DNA from 4 places in the Kitasatospora sp. NPDC093806 genome. Region 2 is predicted to be linked to each of the others. Evidence: riboswitches for the same ligand, from Rfam matches in the RefSeq annotation. Region 2 holds a riboswitch; each other region holds the start of a gene.
The links. A riboswitch is a leader RNA that binds a small molecule or an ion and turns the genes downstream of it on or off. The one in region 2 is predicted to bind cyclic di-AMP.
Positions count from the first base shown of each region.

Region 1: another riboswitch for cyclic di-AMP. It lies ahead of AB0N76_RS15040 (NlpC/P60 family protein); the one in region 2 lies ahead of AB0N76_RS27490 (LysM peptidoglycan-binding domain-containing M23 family metallopeptidase).
Region 3: another riboswitch for cyclic di-AMP. It lies ahead of AB0N76_RS32515 (M23 family metallopeptidase); the one in region 2 lies ahead of AB0N76_RS27490 (LysM peptidoglycan-binding domain-containing M23 family metallopeptidase).
Region 4: another riboswitch for cyclic di-AMP. It lies ahead of AB0N76_RS36095 (transglycosylase family protein); the one in region 2 lies ahead of AB0N76_RS27490 (LysM peptidoglycan-binding domain-containing M23 family metallopeptidase).

Region 1 covers NZ_JBFBDO010000024.1:42,520-47,143, forward strand. Annotated here, with positions in the region: gene AB0N76_RS15035 (NlpC/P60 family protein) at 1-766, shown strand, start outside; cyclic di-AMP (ydaO/yuaA leader) riboswitch at 1,110-1,263, shown strand; gene AB0N76_RS15040 (NlpC/P60 family protein) at 1,274-2,449, shown strand; gene AB0N76_RS15045 (NlpC/P60 family protein) at 2,682-3,746, shown strand; gene AB0N76_RS15050 (hypothetical protein) at 4,001-4,624, shown strand, end outside.
Region 2 covers NZ_JBFBDO010000072.1:20,001-24,624, forward strand. Annotated here, with positions in the region: gene AB0N76_RS27475 (MarR family transcriptional regulator) at 1-135, shown strand, start outside; gene purB (adenylosuccinate lyase) at 248-1,678, shown strand; gene AB0N76_RS27485 (MFS transporter) at 1,762-3,252, opposite strand; cyclic di-AMP (ydaO/yuaA leader) riboswitch at 3,564-3,725, shown strand; gene AB0N76_RS27490 (LysM peptidoglycan-binding domain-containing M23 family metallopeptidase) at 3,729-4,624, shown strand, end outside.
Region 3 covers NZ_JBFBDO010000106.1:3,014-7,637, reverse strand. Annotated here, with positions in the region: gene AB0N76_RS32520 (hypothetical protein) at 1-68, shown strand, start outside; gene AB0N76_RS32515 (M23 family metallopeptidase) at 137-1,042, opposite strand; cyclic di-AMP (ydaO/yuaA leader) riboswitch at 1,055-1,213, opposite strand; gene AB0N76_RS32510 (YiaA/YiaB family inner membrane protein) at 1,458-1,748, shown strand; gene AB0N76_RS32505 (alpha/beta hydrolase) at 1,869-2,702, shown strand; gene AB0N76_RS32500 (TetR-like C-terminal domain-containing protein) at 2,819-3,388, shown strand; tRNA gene AB0N76_RS32495 (tRNA-Ile) at 3,486-3,559, opposite strand; gene AB0N76_RS32490 (SpoIIE family protein phosphatase) at 3,746-4,624, shown strand, end outside.
Region 4 covers NZ_JBFBDO010000141.1:50-4,673, forward strand. Annotated here, with positions in the region: partial or broken gene AB0N76_RS36095 (transglycosylase family protein) at 1-882, opposite strand, end outside; cyclic di-AMP (ydaO/yuaA leader) riboswitch at 869-1,067, opposite strand; gene AB0N76_RS36100 (hypothetical protein) at 1,506-2,423, opposite strand; gene AB0N76_RS36105 (DUF397 domain-containing protein) at 2,938-3,183, shown strand; gene AB0N76_RS36110 (ATP-binding protein) at 3,516-4,052, opposite strand; gene AB0N76_RS36115 (helix-turn-helix transcriptional regulator) at 4,468-4,624, shown strand, end outside.

The sequences.
Region 1 (4,624 bases), on a different contig from region 2:
GACCCAGCTTCAGTCCGGGCTGGCCGAGGTGGCGGGCGAGCAGTACCGCACCGGCGGCATCGACCCGTCGGTCCAGCTGATGCTCTCCTCCGACCCGTCCGGCTACCTGGACAAGGCCTCCAGCGTCCAGCAGGCCAGCTCCAGCCAGGCCGAGGCGCTCAAGGGCCTGCAGGACCAGCAGCGTCGGCTCGACCAGCAGAAGGCCGAGGCGGCCGCCATCCTGGCCTCGCTGGACACCACGACCAAGGACCTGAACCAGTCCAAGGCCGAGGTCAACAAGAAGCTGAAGGAGGCCCAGGACCTGCTGAACTCGCTCAGCGCCGCCGACCGCGCGGCACTGAAGGCGCAGCAGCAGCAGGCCGACCGGGCCTCGCGCGGCACCGACCGCCCCGACCTCGGCACCCTGCCGCAGGCCAGCGGCATGGCGGGCGCGGCCGTCTCCAACGCGATGGGCAAGCAGGGCTCGCCGTACGTGTGGGGCGCCACCGGCCCGAGCACCTTCGACTGCTCCGGCCTGATGGTCTGGGCCTACGGGAAGGCCGGCATCTCGCTGCCGCGCACCTCGCAGGCGCAGGGCAACGTCGGGGCCAAGGTGTCCTCGCTCGCCGAGGCCCAGCCGGGCGACCTGATCATCTACCGCCCCGACCGCAGCCACGTCGGGATGTACATCGGCAACGGCATGGTGGTGCACGCGCCGCACACCGGTGACGTGGTGAAGGTGATGAAGGCCGACGCCATGCCGATCAACACCATCCGCCGGGTCTGACCGCCCGTCACGACACGCCCGCCGGACGTCCGGCGGGCCTGTGATCCGCGCCACCTCCGTCTCGGGGGTGGCGTCGGCGTTTCGGCAGCGGGTTCGACCGCATCGTGAGAAACGATCAGCTCCGCGTGGGAACGTGATCACACCCGGTCATATTCACAAGGGAACTTGGGTATTCTTCCGACTTTTTTCTGACAAGGATTTGAACGGATCACGGAACTGTTACTAGGGTCGTGACTCGAACCACCGCACAGTCGATCACCCAGCCCGGGTGGCGGCGGAGGTTTACCGTCGAGTTCGCGAAGCAGCGGGACGGGCCGGACGGCTCGTTCGCGTGAGGGCCCAGCACCACCGGGCGCTGTGGAACGGAGCCGGGGAACCACGTTCCTCCGGGGTGAATCGGCGCCAGGTCGGCCGCGCGAGCGGACGGTGAGGCGTCGTAGGGCACGCTTCCAGCCCGAACCCGTCAGCTCACCCGGTAGGCGGATGAGGAAGAAGGAGTCCGCCTTCGTGGCGTCCCATCGTCGTCCCAAGCCCGCCGGCCGCACCCGCGTCTCGATCATGACCGGTCTGGCCGCCGCAGCCGTCGCCCTCTCCGCGCAGTCCGGCGCGCACGCCGACCCGGCGCCGACCAAGGACCAGGTCAAGGAGCAGGTCGACCAGCTCAACGAGCAGGCCGAGGTCGCCACCGAGAAGTACAACGGCGCCCAGGCCAAGCAGCAGGAGCTGCAGAAGCAGGTCGCCGAGCTGCAGGACAAGGTGGCCCGTCAGCAGGCCACGGTCACCGAGGCCCAGGGCGGCCTCGCCGAGATCGCCGGCGAGCAGTACCGCACCGGCGGCATATCGCAGACCGTCCAGCTGATGCTCTCCTCCAGCCCGGACAACTTCCTCAGCCAGGCCGACGCCATCAACCAGGCCGGTTCGACCCAGTCCGGCGCGCTGAAGGAGCTCCAGGAGCAGCAGCGCAGGCTCGACCAGGACCGCACCGAGACCCAGAACAAGCTCGCCGAGCTGGAGTCCACCACCCAGCAGCTGAAGTCCTCCAAGGAGGACGTCCAGGGCAAGCTGGCGAAGGCCCAGGCGCTGCTCAACACGCTCACCGAGCAGGAGCGGCAGGCGATCCGCGCCGCCGAGGAGAAGGCCGCCGCCGAGGCCAAGGCGAAGGCGGACGCCGCCAAGGCCGAGGCCGCCAAGGCCGCCAAGGCGAAGGCCGACGCCGAGCGCGCCTCCCGCGACAACGCCCCCCGCACCGACCTGAGCGCCCCGGCTCCGGCGGCCTCGGCTCCGGCCCCGGCCGCCGCCGCCCCCAAGCCGGCCGCGCCCGCCGCCAACAGCTCGCGCGGCGCCGCCGCGATCGCCGCCGCGGAGAGCAAGCTCGGTGCCCCGTACGTCTACGGCGCCACCGGCCCGAACTCCTTCGACTGCTCCGGCCTGACCGGCTGGGCCTACGCCCAGGCGGGCGTGTCGCTGCCGCGCACCTCGCAGGAGCAGGCCAACGCCGGTACCCGGATCGGCTCGGACATCTCCCAGGCCCAGCCCGGCGACCTGGTCATCTTCTACGGCGACCGGCACCACGTGGGCATCTACGTCGGTGGCGGCCAGGTGATCCACGCCCCCAAGCCGGGTGCGTCGGTCCGCTACGAGTCGGCCTCCAACATGCCGGTCAACACCATCGTGCGCCTCTGATCCACGATCGGTCGGCCTCCGTCAGGCCCGGTCCCCCTCCACGGGGAGACCGGGCCTGCGGCTTTTCCCGGAGCTCGGTCTGATGTCCGATTAGTGGCCGAATATTCGGCTTCGGAGGGGTTTGGAATCGGTTGCCCGGACTCGCTAACGTCTGCCACCGGACGCCCGCTTCCAGAGCCGCCTGACCCGAGGCGGCGGCGGGTCCGGGCCGCAGGATCGGAGCCGACGTCGCATGGCCGTGCACCGCCGTTCCCCGCTGTCAGGTGCGCACACGCTCGCCCGGGCGCTCGTGCTCACCGCGGCGGCCACCACCGCGCTCGGCGTGGCGTCCGGCGGCACCGCCCAGGCCGCGCCCGGCGCACCGGACGCGCCGACCAGCCGCAAGGACGTCAAGGCGCAGGTGGAGCAGCTCTACGACGAGGCCGAGCAGGCCTCCGAGCGGTTCAACGCCGCCCAGGAGGCGCAGCAGCGGCTCCAGCACGAGACCGGCACGCTCCAGCAGCAGATCGCCGTCTCCCAGGACGAGCTCAACCAGCTGCGCGGCGACCTCGCCACGGTGGCCGGCGCCGAGTACCGGGGCGGCGGCATGGCGCAGACGGTCCAGCTGATGCTCTCCACCGACCCGGAGGGCTACCTGTCCCGGGCCCGCAGCATCGACCAGGCCGCCGAGCGGCAGAACGAGACGCTGCACGAGGTGCTCGCCCGTCAGCGGGTGCTCGACCAGCGCCGCTCGGAGACCTCCGGCAAGCTCGCCGAGCTGGAGGAGACCCGCAAGGCGCTGGCCGACGGCAAGCAGCAGATCCAGCAGCGGCTGGCGAAGGCGCAGAAGCTGCTCAACAGCCTCGGCGCGGCCGAGCGGGCCCGGCTGGCCGCCCAGGACGCCCGGGAGGCCGAGCAGCGCGCCACCCGCGGCACCGACCGGCTGGACCTCGGCACCACCCCGCCCGCCTCCGAGCGCGGCGCCGCCGCGCTGGCCGCCGCGGTGCGGATGATCGGCTCGCCCTACGTCTACGGATCCACCGGGCCCAAGGCCTTCGACTGTTCCGGTCTGATGTACTACAGCTGGCGGCAGGCCGGAGTGACCCTGCCGCGCACCTCGCAGGCCCAGGCGTACGCCGGCCAGCGGGTGGGCCTCTCCGAAGCACGGCCGGGAGACCTGGTGATCTTCTACCGCGACATGCACCACGTCGGGATGTACGCCGGCGGCGGGGTGATCGTGCACGCCCCCTACCCGGGCGCCAGGGTCCGCTACGAGAGCGTCACCGCGATGCCGGTCGCGGGGGTGATCCGGCTCTGAGCCGCCCCGATCCGTCGTCGGCCGCCGGTCCCGCCGGCGGCCGTCCGCCGTCCCGGCGCACCGCCCTGCTGCTCGCGGCCGGCGGCCTCGCCCAGCTGTCGCTGCCCGGGGCCGGTCCGGCCGGTCCCGCCGCCGCGGCCACCGACGAGCACGCCGAGGTCCTGGCGCTGCTGGCCGAGCGGGCCCGCGCACTGACCGCCGGGCCGCCCGCGCTGCCGGTCCGGGCCGGCTACCGGAACCTGCTGCTCGGCCCGGTGGACGCGGCCGGCCGGTGCACCGCCACCGCCGAACTGACCGTCACCGTGACCGGCTACGACGAGCAGCCGGTGGTGCACCCGCGCCGGCTGGCGCTGGCCCGTTCGGCCGCCGGCTGGCGGGTCGAGCGGGAGGAGGGGGCGGACGGCTCCCCGCCTCTGTGGGACCTCGGCCCGGTCCGGGCCGCCGCCGGCGCCCGCTGCCTGGTGCTCGCGGTGGACGGCGCGCCCGAGGCGGCCGAGCTGGCCGCCGTCGGCGACCGGGCGGTGCCCGCCGTGGAGGCCCTCTGGGGCACCGGCTGGGCCGGCCGGCTGCTGCTCGAACTGCCCGCCACCGGGGAGCAGTTCACCCGGCTGCTGGCGGACGGTTCGCCGGGCTGGTCCGGGATGGCGGCGGTCACCGTCGCGGCGCCCGGCGCGCCCCGGCAGGCCCCGGCGGACCGGGTGCTGGTCAATCCGGAGGCGTACGGGCGGCTGAGCGCCTTCGGCCGGCAGGTGGTCGTCACCCATGAGGCGGTGCACGTGGCGACCCGCGCCGACACCCGGTCCTGGACGCCGCTCTGGCTCTCCGAGGGGGCCGCCGACTGGACCGGCTACCGGGACTCCGGCCGGTCGGCCCGGCAG
Region 2 (4,624 bases):
GAGATCCTGGGCCTGGTCCGCGGCGAGATGCACCGCACCCACCAGTCCTTCGAGGCCCTGGACGACGAGCAGCGCAGCGCCCTGCACTCGATCTGCGTCCAGGTCCTCCCGGTCCTCAGCGGGCGTCCGGTCTAGCTGCCGGGGGGATGGGGCTCCGGGGTCCTGCGCGTCGCGGTCCGGGGCGCCGCGGCCGGCGGCCCCGGGGCCGCCGCGTTCCGGCTGACCTCGGCTGTTAGGCTTGCGAAGCGTGAGCGCGAAGCCCCAGATCCCCAATGTCCTGGCCTCCCGGTACGCCTCGGCGACCCTGGCCCAGCTGTGGTCCCCCGAGCACAAGGTGGTCCTTGAGCGCCACCTGTGGCTCGCCGTCCTGAAGGCCCAGCAGGACCTCGGCGTCGAGGTGCCCGCCACCGCCGTCGCCGACTACGAGCGGGTGATCGACCAGGTCGACCTCGGCTCCATCGCCGCCCGTGAGCGGGTCACCCGGCACGACGTGAAGGCCCGCATCGAGGAGTTCAGCGACCTCGCCGGCCACGAGCAGATCCACAAGGGGATGACCTCCCGGGACCTGACCGAGAACGTCGAGCAGCTGCAGATCCGGCAGTCGCTGGAGCACGTGCGCGACCGTGTGGTGGCCGTGCTGGTCCGCCTGGGCCGGCTCTCCGCCGACCACGCCGAGCTGGTCATGGCCGGCCGGTCGCACAACGTGGCCGCGCAGGCCACCACCCTGGGCAAGCGCTTCGCGACCGTCGCGGACGAGCTGCTGGTCGCCTTCCACCGCCTGGAGGAGCTGATCGCCCGCTACCCGCTGCGCGGGGTGAAGGGCCCGGTCGGCACCGCCCAGGACATGCTCGACCTGCTGGGTGGCGACACCGACAAGCTCGCCGAGCTGGAGCGCCGGGTCGCCGCGCACCTCGGCTTCGAGAACGTGCTCACCAGCGTCGGCCAGGTCTACCCGCGCTCGCTGGACTTCGAGGTGTTGACCGCCCTCGTCCAGCTGTCCGCCGCGCCGTCCAGCCTGGCCAAGACCATCCGCCTGATGGCCGGCCACGAGCTGGTCACCGAGGGCTTCAAGGAGGGCCAGGTCGGCTCCTCCGCGATGCCGCACAAGATGAACACCCGCTCCTGCGAGCGCGTCAACGGCCTGGCCGTCATCCTGCGCGGTTACGCCTCGATGACCGCCGAGCTGGCCGGCGACCAGTGGAACGAGGGCGACGTCTCCTGCTCGGTGGTCCGCCGGGTCGCGCTGCCGGACGCCTTCTTCGCCTTCGACGGCCTGCTGGAGACCTTCCTGACCGTCCTCGACGAGTTCGGCGCCTTCCCGGCCGTGATCGAGGCCGAGCTGGACCGCTACCTGCCGTTCCTGGCCACCACCAAGGTGCTGATGGGCGCGGTGCGCGCGGGCGTCGGCCGGGAGACCGGGCACGAGGTCATCAAGGAGCACGCGGTCGCCTCCGCGCTCGCGATGCGGGCCGGCGCCCGGGAGAACGAGCTGCTGGACCGGCTCGCCGACGACGAGCGGATCCCGCTGGACCGGGCCGCGCTGGACGCGCTGCTGGCCGACCGGCTCTCCTTCACCGGTGCGGCCGGTGCCCAGGTCGCCGAGGTCGTCCGGCAGATCGAGGCCGTCGCGGCCGCCCACCCCGAGGCCGCCAAGTACGCCCCGGGCGACATCCTCTGACGGATCGTCGGTCGTGACGAGGGCCCCGCTGCCGGGAGGCGGCGGGGCCCTCGTCGTCGTCGGCGGGCGTGGGGCGGGGTGGGTCAGACGGCCGGGTGGCCCGGGTCGAGGGGCGGGGCGTTGGTGCCGCAGGAGTAGCGGGTGTCCGGCTCGGCCACCGGGTGGTCCGCCGGGGCCAGGACGTTGCCCCGGACGGTGGCCAGCGCGGTCAGCCCGCCGGCCGTCAGCAGCCCGGCGCAGATCAGCATCGCGGTCCGGAAGGCGGAGTCGACCGCGTCCGGCACCCGGTAGGCGTCGCCGCTCAGGCCGGCCAGCGCCGGCAGCGCGGCGACCGCGAGCAGGCCGGCCGCCCGGGCGGCGGCGTTGTTGACGCCGCTGGCGATGCCCGCGTGCCGGACCTCCACCGCCGCCAGCACGGTCGCGGTCAGCGGCGCGACCAGCAGCACCATCCCGCTGCCCATCACCGCGACGGCGGGCAGCACGTCCGTCCAGTACGAGGCGCCGGACCCGATCCGCAGCATCAGCAGCACGCCCGCCGCGCAGAGCAGCGGGCCGACGGTGAGCGGCAGCCGCGGCCCGATCCGCTTGCCCAGCCGGCCGGCCCGGGCGGACAGCGCCAGCATGATGACGGTGATCGGCACCAGGGCCAGCCCGGAGACCAGCGGGGAGAAGCCGGAGACGATCTGCAGCTGGACGACGAGCAGGAAGAAGACGCCGCTGAACGCCGCGTAGACGGCGAGCGTGACCAGGTTCACCGCGGTGAACAGCCGGGAGGAGAAGAGGCCGAGCGGCAGCATCGGCTCCGCGGTGCGGCGCTCGACCAGGACGAAGGCGACGCCGAGCGCGAGTCCGGCCGCCCCGGTCAGCCAGACCCCGGGGGAGAGGCCGTCCCCGGCGGCGGTCAGCGCGTAGGTGACCGCACCGAGCGAGAGCGCGGCCAGCACCGCGCCGAGCACGTCGAAGCGGCCGGTCGAGGACTCGTCGCGGCTCTCCGGGACGTGCCGGGCGGCCACCGCCAGCACCAGCGCGGCGAGCGGCACGTTCAGCAGGAAGATCCAGCGCCAGCCGGGCCCGTCCACCAGCCAGCCGCCGAGGAAGGGACCGACCGCCGCCGACACCCCGCCGAGCCCGGACCAGAGGCCGACCGCCGCCGAGCGGTCGTCGGGGTGGAAGACCGCCTGGAGCATCGCCAGCGACCCCGGGGTCAGCAGCGCCCCGCCGATGCCCTGCACGGCGCGCGCGGCGATCAGCACCTCGATGGTGGGCGCGGCGGCGCAGGCCGCCGAGGCGACGGCGAACCAGACCACGCCGAGCAGGAAGACCCGGCGCCGTCCGTACCGGTCGCCGAGTGCTCCGCCGAGCAGGATCAGGCCGGCCAGGGTGAGCAGGTAGGCGTTGAGCGTCCATTGCAGGGCGGCGAGTTGGGCGCCCAGATCGGTGCCGATCCGGGGCAGCGCGACGTTCACGACGGTCCCGTCGAGCATCGCCATGCTGGAGCCGAGCACCGTCGCCAGAAGTACCCGGCGACCCTGCGCGGTGCCCAACCGCAGGGTGCCGGCCTCGGAGGTGTCCACCGCCCGATGGTCCGCCCCCGGGGGCTACGTGACAAGGCTCACCGGGGGTGTGTCGGTGGATGCCTTTCCGTGAGTGATCGTGTGCGTACTGGTGGGGAAATCAGCGGAGGGGAGTGGATCACGTGCGCGCAGTGAATGGATTGTGTACGTACTGTGCATGCCTCTCATGCGGAGCGTCACGGCATTCCGGACTTTGGTCCCTGGTTCGGGAGATCGACATTGCTTCACCCGAACGGATGGGTTTTAGTTCAGCGACCGCCCGGCGTCAGCCCGGGTGGCCACCGGGTGGAACGCCTAGTCCTGCCGCTGCCCGGTGGTACGCAACGAACTCTGTACGGCAGGAGCGGGGGACCCACAGGTAAGTCGCCGGACCGGAATTCGCGGTCCGGCTTGGGGTGAAGCCGCCTTCATGCGGCCGGGCAACTCCAGCCCGAACCCGACAGCTCACCTCGCAGGCGTCGGAGAGGACATTTCCCATGCCCGCACAGGCTCGTCGTATCGCCCTGCCCCGCGCCGCCCGCATCGGCATCGCCACCGCCGTCACCGGCGCCGCGTTCGCCCTCCCGCTGGTCACCACCCTCACCGCCGCCCAGGCCCACGAGGGCCCGGCCGCCGGCCACTCGCAGCAGACCGGCACCTGGACCGGCGCCACCAGCGTCGACGCCGCCCCGGCCGCGACCCCGATCGCCGCCCCGGCCGTCGAGAGCTACAAGGTCATCGGCGGGGACACCCTGTCGAAGATCGCCGACGCGAAGAGCGTCGAGGGTGGCTGGGAGGCCCTGTACGGCTTCAACCGTGCCGTCGTCGGCGCCGACCCGAACCTGATCTACCCGGGTCAGCAGCTCGCGCTCGGCACCGAGGCCGCGAAGCCGGCTGCTCCGGCCGCGCCCGCCGCTCCGGCTGCTCCGGCCGCCCCGGCCGAGAAGCCGCAGGTCTCGCAGGACGCGGCGAAGCCCGCCGCTCCGGCCGCCCCCGCCGCTCCGGCCGAGAAGCCGGCCGCCCCGGCCACCAAGCCGGCCGCGCCCGCCGCGAAGCCCGCCGCCCCGGCCGCCAAGCCGTCGGCCCAGGCCGTCCAGGCCGTCCAGATCGCCAAGCCGGCCACCCCGGCGCCGACCCCGGTCGCCGCCGCCACCGGCTTCGTCGCCCCGCTGGCCAACCCCAAGATGGGCACCGCCTACGGCGTGGCCGGCTCGATGTGGGCCTCCGGTCACCACACCGGTGTCGACTTCGTCGCCTCCACCGGCACCCCGCTGCGCGCCGTCGGCGCCGGCACCGTGGTGAAGGCCGGCAACGGCGGCGCCTACGGCAACGAGGTCGAGATCAAGCTCGCCGACGGCAAGTACGCCGAGTACGCGCACCTGTCCTCGATCGG
Region 3 (4,624 bases), on a different contig from region 2:
AGGCCTGGGCGGCGGACACGGAGGACGCGGCGGACGCGGACGACGAGGACCGCCCGCGCGCGGAGTAGTCCGGGAACGACGCGGGGCCCCGGCCGGATCGACGGCCGGGGCCCCGCGCGGTGCCGGGGGGGCGGGGTCAGGGGGTGACGCCGCGCTGCTCGAACCAGGTCTCCGGGTCGACGGGCGCGCCGCCGCCGGGCCGGACCTCGACGTGCAGGTGCGGGCCGGTGACGTTGCCGGTGGCGCCGACCTTGCCGATCTGCTGGCCGGGGACGACCTTGCCGGAGCCCTTGATGATCGAGGAGAGGTGGCAGTACCAGATCTCGGTGCCGTCGGGCAGCGTCTCGACGATCCGGTAGCCGTAGGCGCCGGCCCAGCCGGCCGAGGTGATGGTGCCCTGGCCGACCGCGTAGACGGCGGTGCCGGTGTCGGCGGCGAAGTCCAGGCCGGTGTGCAGGTGGGCCCAGTAGCGGGCGCTCTGGCCGTAGTGCGCGGAGAGGTTGTAGTCCTTCACCGGCAGGGTGATCGCGGCGAGCTTGGCCTTCTCGGCGGCCTCGGCGGCGCGCTTGGCCTGCTCCTGCTGGGCGAGCTGGACGGCGCGCTTGGCCTCGGCCTCCTGGGCGGCCTGGACGCGGGCGTCCTCCTCGGCGGCGGTGCGCTGGCTGTCGGCCTGCTGCTGGATCCGGGCGGCGAGGGCGAGGCCGGGGTCGGCGGCGAGCGCGACCGGGGTCTCGTCGGGCGCCTCGACGGCGGGCGCGGCGGCCGGGGTGGCGGAGGCGAAGCCGGTGGCGCCCAGGGTGGCGGCGACGGCGGTGACGCCGAGCAGCGGAGCGGTGCCGCGGGTCTGACGGGGCATCCGGTGCCGGTTGGCGTCGGCGGCCGGCGGGGCGCTCTCGTCGGCGGGGCCGGTGAACGGGCCGGGGCCGGCGAAGGGCCCGGGGCCGCCGAAAGGGCCGGGCCCGGCGGACGGACCGGGGTGGTCGAGCAGCTGGGTGCCGGCAGAGGAGCCGGACGGGTGTGCCGGGGTGTGCGTCGACGCCACGGAGGCGCGCTCCTTTCCTTCCTTCGCGCCTACCGGGTTAGCTGACGGGTTCGGAGCAGGAAGGTCTCCTACGGCTGGGCCTGGGCCCGGCCGATTCACCCCAAGGAACGTGGTTCCCCGGCTCCCTGGCCTGCCCGGAGGCCGGCCGGCGGGATTAGGCGACGGCGCACGGTGCCGTCTGGGTACGGCGTTGCGGACCGCGCTGCGTTATCAAACGTTAATCCGAGTGGCCCCCGATTCCAAGCCGTTCGTCGTTGACGACGGATGAGGATCGGGCAGTACGGCACTCGATGGGCGATTTGTGAGGTTTGATGACAACTGACACTACCGAACGTGAGAGGACGTCAACGAACGGCCCCCCAACTGAGTACTCCTACTCATGCGAGGCCGGGAGCGCGCGGCCCATCCTGGCGCCATGAGCGCACCGATGCAGTCACGCACCACGGCCGCGTACTACGTCCAGGCCGTCCTGTCCTTCGCCCTCGCCGCCTCCACCCTCGCGATCGGGATCGCCTTCCTCCCGGTGGAGCCCTGGACCCGGGCCTTCCTGGGGATCGGCCTGCTGTACACCGTCACCTCCACGTTCACGCTGGCCAAGGTGGTCCGGGACCGACAGGAGTCCACCGACCTGGTGACCAGGGTCGACCAGGCCCGGCTGGACAAGCTGCTGAGCGAGCACGACCCGTTCAAGGTGGAGGGGGTCTGAGGACGGGAGCGACCCCGGGCCGATCCGAATCGGCATAGGCGATAGCTTGACGGCTAAGGCTATTAGCCTTAGCTTTATGGCTATCGGCACGTCGCCGACGTCCGGACCGAGGAGGCCCCCATGAACGGCACCACCGCCCCCGTCACCCGCTACCTCGACCTCCCCGGCGGCCGGATCGCCTTCGACGACACCGAGCACGGCGCCGGCGCCCCGGTCGTCCTGCTCCCCGGGATGCTCGACAGCCGGGCCGCGTACCGGCACCTGCGCCCGCTGCTCACCGCCGCCGGCCGCCGGGTGATCACCATGGACCTGCGCGGCTTCGGCGAGTCCTCGATCGTCTGGGACGACTACACGCCCGCCGCGATCGCCCGCGACGTCCTCGCCCTGCTCGACCACCTGGGCATCGAGCGGGCCGTGCTGGCCGGCAACTCGTACACCGGCGCCAGCGTGGTCAAGGCCGCCGGGGACGCCCCCGCGCGGGTCGCCGGGATCGTCCTGCTGGACGCCTTCGTCGAGAACGTGCCGCCGACCGCGCTGCAGCGCGTGGTGGTCGGCGCGATGGGCCGGCTGCTGGTGCACTCCCCCGCCTTCTGGGGCCTCTACCAGCGGAAGGCCGCCTACCCGACCACCAAGCCGGCCGACCACGAGGAGTACGTGGCCGGGCTGGTCGCCGCGCTGCGCACCCCGGGCCGGAAGACCGCCACCCGCGGCTACGTCCGCGGGGACTCCTCGCCGGCCGGCTGGACCGCCGCCGTGCGCTGCCCGGCGCTGGTCGTGATGGGCGAGAAGGACCCCGACTTCGCGAAGCCGGAGCTGGTCGCCGACCGGCAGGCCGCCGCGCTGGGGGCGCGCAAGGTGATGATCGAGGGCGCCGGGCACTACCCGATGGCCGACCGCCCGCAGGCCACCGCGGACGCCCTGCTGTCCTTCCTCGCCGAGGCCGAGCGGGCCTGAACCCGGGCCTGAACCCGGGCCCGACCCCGGGCCCGAACGCCATGCCCGAACGCCAGGCCCGAACCCCGGGCCCGGCCCGCGCCCCCATCCCTTCCACCCCCTCCAGGAGAACCGCGATGCCCCGAGTCGGACTGACCCCCGAGCAGGTCGTCGGCCACGCCCTCGCCCTCATCGACGAGCAGGGCCCGGAGGCCCTCACCCTGGCCGCCGTGGCCGCCCGGGCCGGCGTCGCCACCCCCTCGCTGTACAAGCACGTCAGCGGCGGACTGGCCGAACTGCGCCGGCTGGTCGCCGTCCGGGTGACCGAGGAGCTGGCCGACCGGCTCGCCGAGGCCGCACTCGGCCGCGGCGGGGACGACGCCGTCGCCGCCGTCCTGCGGGCGTACCACGCGTACGCCACCGAGCACCCGCACCGGTACGGCGCGCTGCCGCAGGCCCCGCAGCCGGACGACGACCTGGCCGCGGCGGCGGCCCGGCTGGTCGGGGTGATCGTCGCGGTGCTCCGCGAGTACGGGCTGGAGGGCTCCGAGGCGATCCACGCGGCCCGGACCTTCCGCTCGCTGGCCCACGGCTTCGCCGCGCTCTCGATCGGCGGCGCGTTCCAGCTCGGCGAGGATCTCGGGGAGACCCAGGACCGCATGATCACCGTGCTCACCGCCGGCCTGCACGGCTGGCCGCGGCCCTGAGCCCCGGCGGCGGACCGGGACCGGGGCCGGGAACGGGAACGGGAACGGGAACGGCGAAGGGCCCGGAGCGGGAGGCTCCGGGCCCTTCGTCGTGCGGTGGGGCTAACAGGACTTGAACCTGTGGCCTCTTCCTTATCAGGGAAGCGCTCTAACCGTCTGAGCTATAGCCCCGCACCGTCGGACGCACCGCGCTGCGGCACGTCGTACGGAGAAGGGTACCGGACCCGGCGGGGCTGCCCGAACACCCCGGGGCCCACACGCCCCGGGGCACACCGTCCGACTCTCTCCTCACGGGCATAAGAAATAAGGTATTAAGAATTAACTGCCCCATAAGGAGCCGGAGAGGCCGGGAATCCCGTGGATCCGCGCAGCAGCCCCACCGCGCACAGCGCCATGCGCTGCGTCCGCTTATTGCTGGGCTGCTCCAGCGCCGCCGAACTGCTCGGCACCGTGCTCGCCGAAGGCCCGGGCTGGATCACCGGCGAAGGTTCGGCGCTCTACCTGCTGGATTCCGCCGGAATGCTCCGGCTGACCGCCTCGCACGGCCTGCCCGACTGGGCCCGCGAACGCTACGGCGTGGTCGATCCGGCCGGCGACCTCCCCGCCGCGATGGCGCTCCGGCTGCGCCGCCCGTACCTGCTGAGCCCCGAACGCACCAGCGTCGACTACCCGAACCGGAACACCGGGATGGGCACCGGGATGGTCGCCATCAGCACGCTGCCGATGGTCGTCGACGAGCGGCCGATCGGCGTCCTGGCCCTGGCGCTCGCCCATCGGGGGACCGTCCCCCCGCGTGATCTGGACGTGCTGGAGACGATCGGCGACGCCTGCGCGCACCGGCTCGCCCACCTGCTGGACCACGCCCGGACCGGACGCGCCGCACAGAACGGCCGGAGCGCGCCGGACGGCGTGCGCCCGGGCGTCTGCCCCGACCGCCCCGACGGCACCGACCCGGCCGACGGCCTGGCCCACCCGATGCTCTCGCTCGCCGTCCGGGCCGCCGGGCACGGCGCCTTCGAACGCGACCTGGTCACCGGCGAGACCTTCTGGGACGCCCAGGCGCACCGGCTGGTCGGCCGGCCCGTGCCGGAGGGCGCCGGCTCGGCCCCCGCCCCCGACCTCGACCGGCTGGTCCACCCGGAGGACCTGCCGGACGTCCGGGCCGTGCTCGCCGAGGCGCTCGCCACCGGCGGCCCGTACCGGATCCGGTACCGGGTGCCACGCCGGGGCGGCGGC
Region 4 (4,624 bases), on a different contig from region 2:
CTGCGCGGCGGGCTTGGCGGCCGCGGTGCCGTCCTGGGCGCCCTTGGCGCGGTTGAACCAGTCGAAGCCCTTGCCGGACGCGTCCTGGGCCTTGGCGCGGTCGCCCAGGGTCAGGTGCTGGCCCGGGTAGATGGCGTGCGGGCCCTCGGTCAGGGTGGCGCGGTTGAGCTCGTACAGCCGCTCCCAGCCGCCCTGGACCCCGTTCTTGTCGGCGATGGTGGAGAGCCAGTCGCCGGCGACCACGGTGTAGTCGTCCGAGGCGTGCTGGCCGGCCTGCTGACGCCACTGCTGCCAGTCCTGGCCGCCCTTGCCCTGGGCGTCGGCGGAGGTGGCGGCGGAGTCGGCGGCGGGGGCCTGGGTCTGCGGCTTCGCGGCGGGCTTGGCGGCCGGCTGCTGGGCGGCGGGCTTCTCGGCGGGCTTGGCGGCCGGGGCCGGGGTCTGCGCGGCCGGCTTGGCGGCGGCGGAGGTGTCCACGGCGGCGGGGGTGCCGCCCTTGGTCAGGCCGGCCTGGACCGAGCAGACCGGCCAGGCGCCGGGGCCCTGCGAGGCGAGGACCTTCTCGGCGACCGAGATCTGCTGGTCCTTGGTGGCGAGGTCGGCGCGCGCGGCGTACGCGGTGCCGCCGAAGCCGGACCAGGTGGAGTTGGTGAACTGGAGGCCGCCGTAGAAGCCGTTGCCGGTGTTGATGCTCCAGTTGCCGCCGCTCTCGCACTGGGCGACCTTGTCCCAGGTCGCGACGGAGGCGGCGGAGGCGGTGCCGGCGGTCAGGCAGGGGATGGTGAGGCCGATGCCCGCGACGCCGAGGGCGGCGATCGCGCGACGGGTACGGCCGGACAGACGGGTGCCGTTGGTGGGCAGCATGAAGACGCGGTCCTCTCCCACGCCTGCGAGGTGAGCTGTCGGATTCGGGCTGGAGTTGCCCGGCCGCGCTGTGGACGCGGCTTCACCCCTAGCCCGGGGCCGGTCCGTGGACCGGTCCTGGGCGGACTACCTGTGGTTCCCCCGCTCCTGCCGTGGTGCATTGCGCTGCCAGCGCACCCGACGGCAGGACTCGGCGTTGCGGGTGAACTGGGTCCGTGTGGCCACGAACGGGGAGCACGTTAAGCAGACCCGAGTTCAAACCGCAAACATGTGTGACGCTCGTCACGGTTTGCGAAAGCGGGGCTCGGGGGCTGTCCTTCATGATCAGAAATGACCGTTTTCGCGCAACGCTCGTCGTGGTCAACACAACTGCCGGTGCCTCAGGAGGCCGGTTCCGGCGCGGCGGCCCGGGGGAGGGTCCGGGGGAAGGAGGCGCGCCGACGGGCGCCGACGAGGCGTCGGACGGCGCTCGCCGGGCCGCACGCCGGGCCGCGGGCATCTCCGGTGAAAGCTCCACAGATCGGACAACTCGCCCCAACCTCACCGAATCACCGCAGTCCGGGCGGAGGGGGCGTCAGGCGCCGAGCACAACGGGGCCCGGGAACGCGTGCTGCGTTCCCGGGCCCCGCTGTCGTGGGTGTCCGCTACTGCGCGGCGTGCCGTCCGCTGCCCTTGGCGGCCTCCTCGGCGTCGGCCTCCTCGGCCGCGAGCCCGCCGTCGAAGGCCGGCAGGGCGGCCAGGTAGGTGGAGGCGACCAGCTGGCCGACCGCCTGGTAGGCGCCCAGCGGCGCGGCCGACGGGCAGCCGGTCTCCTCGGCGGCCGTGGCGAGCAGCTCGGAGTCGGCCTCCGGGCCGATCACCAGCGGCGCCAGCGCCGGGTTCTGCGCGCCCATCTCCTTGAGGTGGGCGACGGCGTCGACGACCGAGCCGGGCACGTCGAGCGCGGCGGCGACGACCGGCACGGCCAGTCGCGCGGCCAGCAGCATGCCGGTGATCCCGGCGGCGTCGGCCGCGGCCTGCCCGCCGGCGGTGGTGAGCACCACGCCGTCGGCGGCGGTCGCGATCGCGAACAGCCGGGCGCGGTCGGCGCGGGCCAGTCCGGCCTCGGAGAGGCGGACGTGGACGCCCTCGGCCAGCAGCGGGTGCGGGCCGAGCACGTCGGTGACGGTGGCGCCGTACGCGGAGGCCAGGTCGTGCAGGTCGGTCAGGAACCCGTGCGGGCCGGGAACCAGCGGGACCACCACCGGCGCCGGCAGGCCGGCCTCGGCCGCCTCGGCCAGCAGTTCGGCGACGGTGCGCTCCTCGCCGGCCTCGCCGTCGGCCGCGTCGGCCGGGAGGTAGCCGGCCACGGTCTGCACGCCGTTCTGCTCGCTGCGGACGATGGACAGCAGCTCCTCGACGACGGAGCGGGACTCGGGTCCGGCGGCCGCCGGGACGGCGAGCAGCAGGGCCGGGGAACCGGCCGGGATCTCGGGGCGCTCGGGACGGCGGTGGCGCCCCCGCGCACGGGAGCCTGGAGTGCGGACGGGCAGTGGCGCGCCCGGGATGGCTGCGGTGCTCATGGCGGAGATCGTAGGACATCCGCAGGCCCGGCCCGCAGTCGGCTGCCCCGCCGGGCGGGGCGGCACCACCGAAAACCGGACATATCCGGCCTCGGTCCGGCAGTTCTCCCGGTATCCGCTCAGATGCGCCGGAACGGGTCCCGCGTTGCAGGAGGGGCGCGTGAGATGTCTCACAGGGCTCGGGCCGCCTGACGGAGCGTCACGGCGGTGCGACTCCGGGCTTCGGAAGATCAACATTCAGCGGGCGGCCGCCTACGGGCGGTTAGCGACGGCTTGCCGATTCAGTCGGCTATGTCCGGTTACGTGCCGTCAGGCGGGCGGCTCGGGAAGAGTTCCGGTTCGGTGTCGAAACCGCCGTGCACCTGCAATGTCCCGTGCTGATGCACGTGCACAGGAGCTATCATCGCGTCAAGTGAGGCGTTGTGCCGGGCCGGTACGGGGCCGGCCCGGGCGTTCGGCCGAGGGTCGGGGCGCCGAGCGAACGACCCACTCCGGAGCTCTTCGGGAGATTTCTATGCACGACACATACGACGCGTACAACGGGATGGCCGCTGCGGACCTCGAGGGCGTGGTCTGGCAGAAGAGCCTGCACAGCAACTCTCAGGGCAACTGCGTCGAGTTCGCCGCCCTCCCGGGGGGCGAGGTGGCGATGCGCAACTCGCGCTTCCCGGACGGTCCGGCGCTGATCTACACCCGGGCCGAGATAGCGGCGCTGCTGCTGGGGGCCAAGGACGGGGAGTTCGACCACCTGGCGGTCTGACCGTCCGCCGGCTTCCGCCTTCACCATCGGGGGGCCGCACCATCGGGGGGCCGTCGTGGGTGCTGACACCACGACGGCCTTTGTCTTTTGCCACTGTCTTCTGCCGCGGGATGGCCACCCGGTTCCCGATCGCCGCCGCCGGGCCGAGCCGCCGCACGCGGGTCGGAGGGGGCGTCACCGCCGGGAGGCCTTCGGTACCCGCTGCCCGAGGGTGACCGACTGCCGTTGCCGGGGTGTCGTGGTGTCGAGACGGTGTGTGGCCGTCCATCCGGGGTGTGGGCTCCCGGAGGGGTACTGCCGGTGGGGCGATGGTGCCCGGGGTCGCCGCGGCGCTAGGCCGAGCGTCGGTGCCGTCCGCCGAACTCGGCCACCGGAAGGGGCCGTTGTTCCGGCTCCAGCGGTACCGGTTCCGCCTCGAACAGCGCCCAGACGACCTTGCCGCCGCCCAGCGGGTGCCAGCCCCAGGAACGGCTGAACGAGTCGACCAGGTGCAGCCCGCGGCCGGACTCCGCCACGAAGTCCGCCTCCCGGGCGACCGGCCCGGTGCTGCTGGGATCGCTCACGGCACAGACCACCTGGGGTGCGCGGTGCACCAGGCTTATTCGGATCGGCAGCCGGCCCTCGGCCGCCGCCTGCATGGGAAGGTCGTACTCACCCACCGCACCGGGGCACGCGCCGATCGCGTGCCGCAGGGCGTTGGTCACCAGCTCCGAGGCCACCAGCGCGACGTCGTCGAAGAGCTCGCCCAGCCCCCAGCGCTGGAGGGCGGTCCTGGCGAAGTCGCGCGCGGTTCTGACGGCTTCATAACGGGGAGCGAGCGTACAGGTGACCACATGGGGGTCGACTGCCAAGGCCGTTCCGGTGCTCATGAAGAGCTCCTCCCATAAGGGGGCGGACACGGCTGGACCCGCCGGGGTCATGCCGGTCACCTCCGACTCGCTCGGCCGCGCGGCCGCCCCCTCGACCAGGCGCGCGCGCACGAGGGCCCGGAGGCGCGGGGGCGCTGCCGGGCCGGTGCACGGAGTCGCGCGTGGGGTCGACGCGGAGCCCGCGGGATTGCCAGGGATGTGCAGGTGCACGTGCACCATCGTGCTCTGCGCTCACTGCAGATGCAAGAGTCGATTCACGTGCAGTCGTTCAAATGGCATATGCAAGCGCCGAATGCACGTGCATCCTGGTGTGCGGAGTGCAGAACTGATAGGAACATCCGTCAGTATCGGCACCGTGAGCGCTCAACTGATGGCAGACTGTGCGCTGTTTGCCCTAGGTGGAGGTTAGGACCGCATGACCACAGTTCAGCCGGGCGGCGGCTCGATGGTCCGCCGGATCCTCCTCGGCTCCCAGCTGCGCCGGCTCCGTGAGACGCGCGGCATCACCCGCGAGGACGCGGGCTACGCGATCAGGGCCTCCGAGTCCAAGATCAGCCGCATGGAACTCGGCC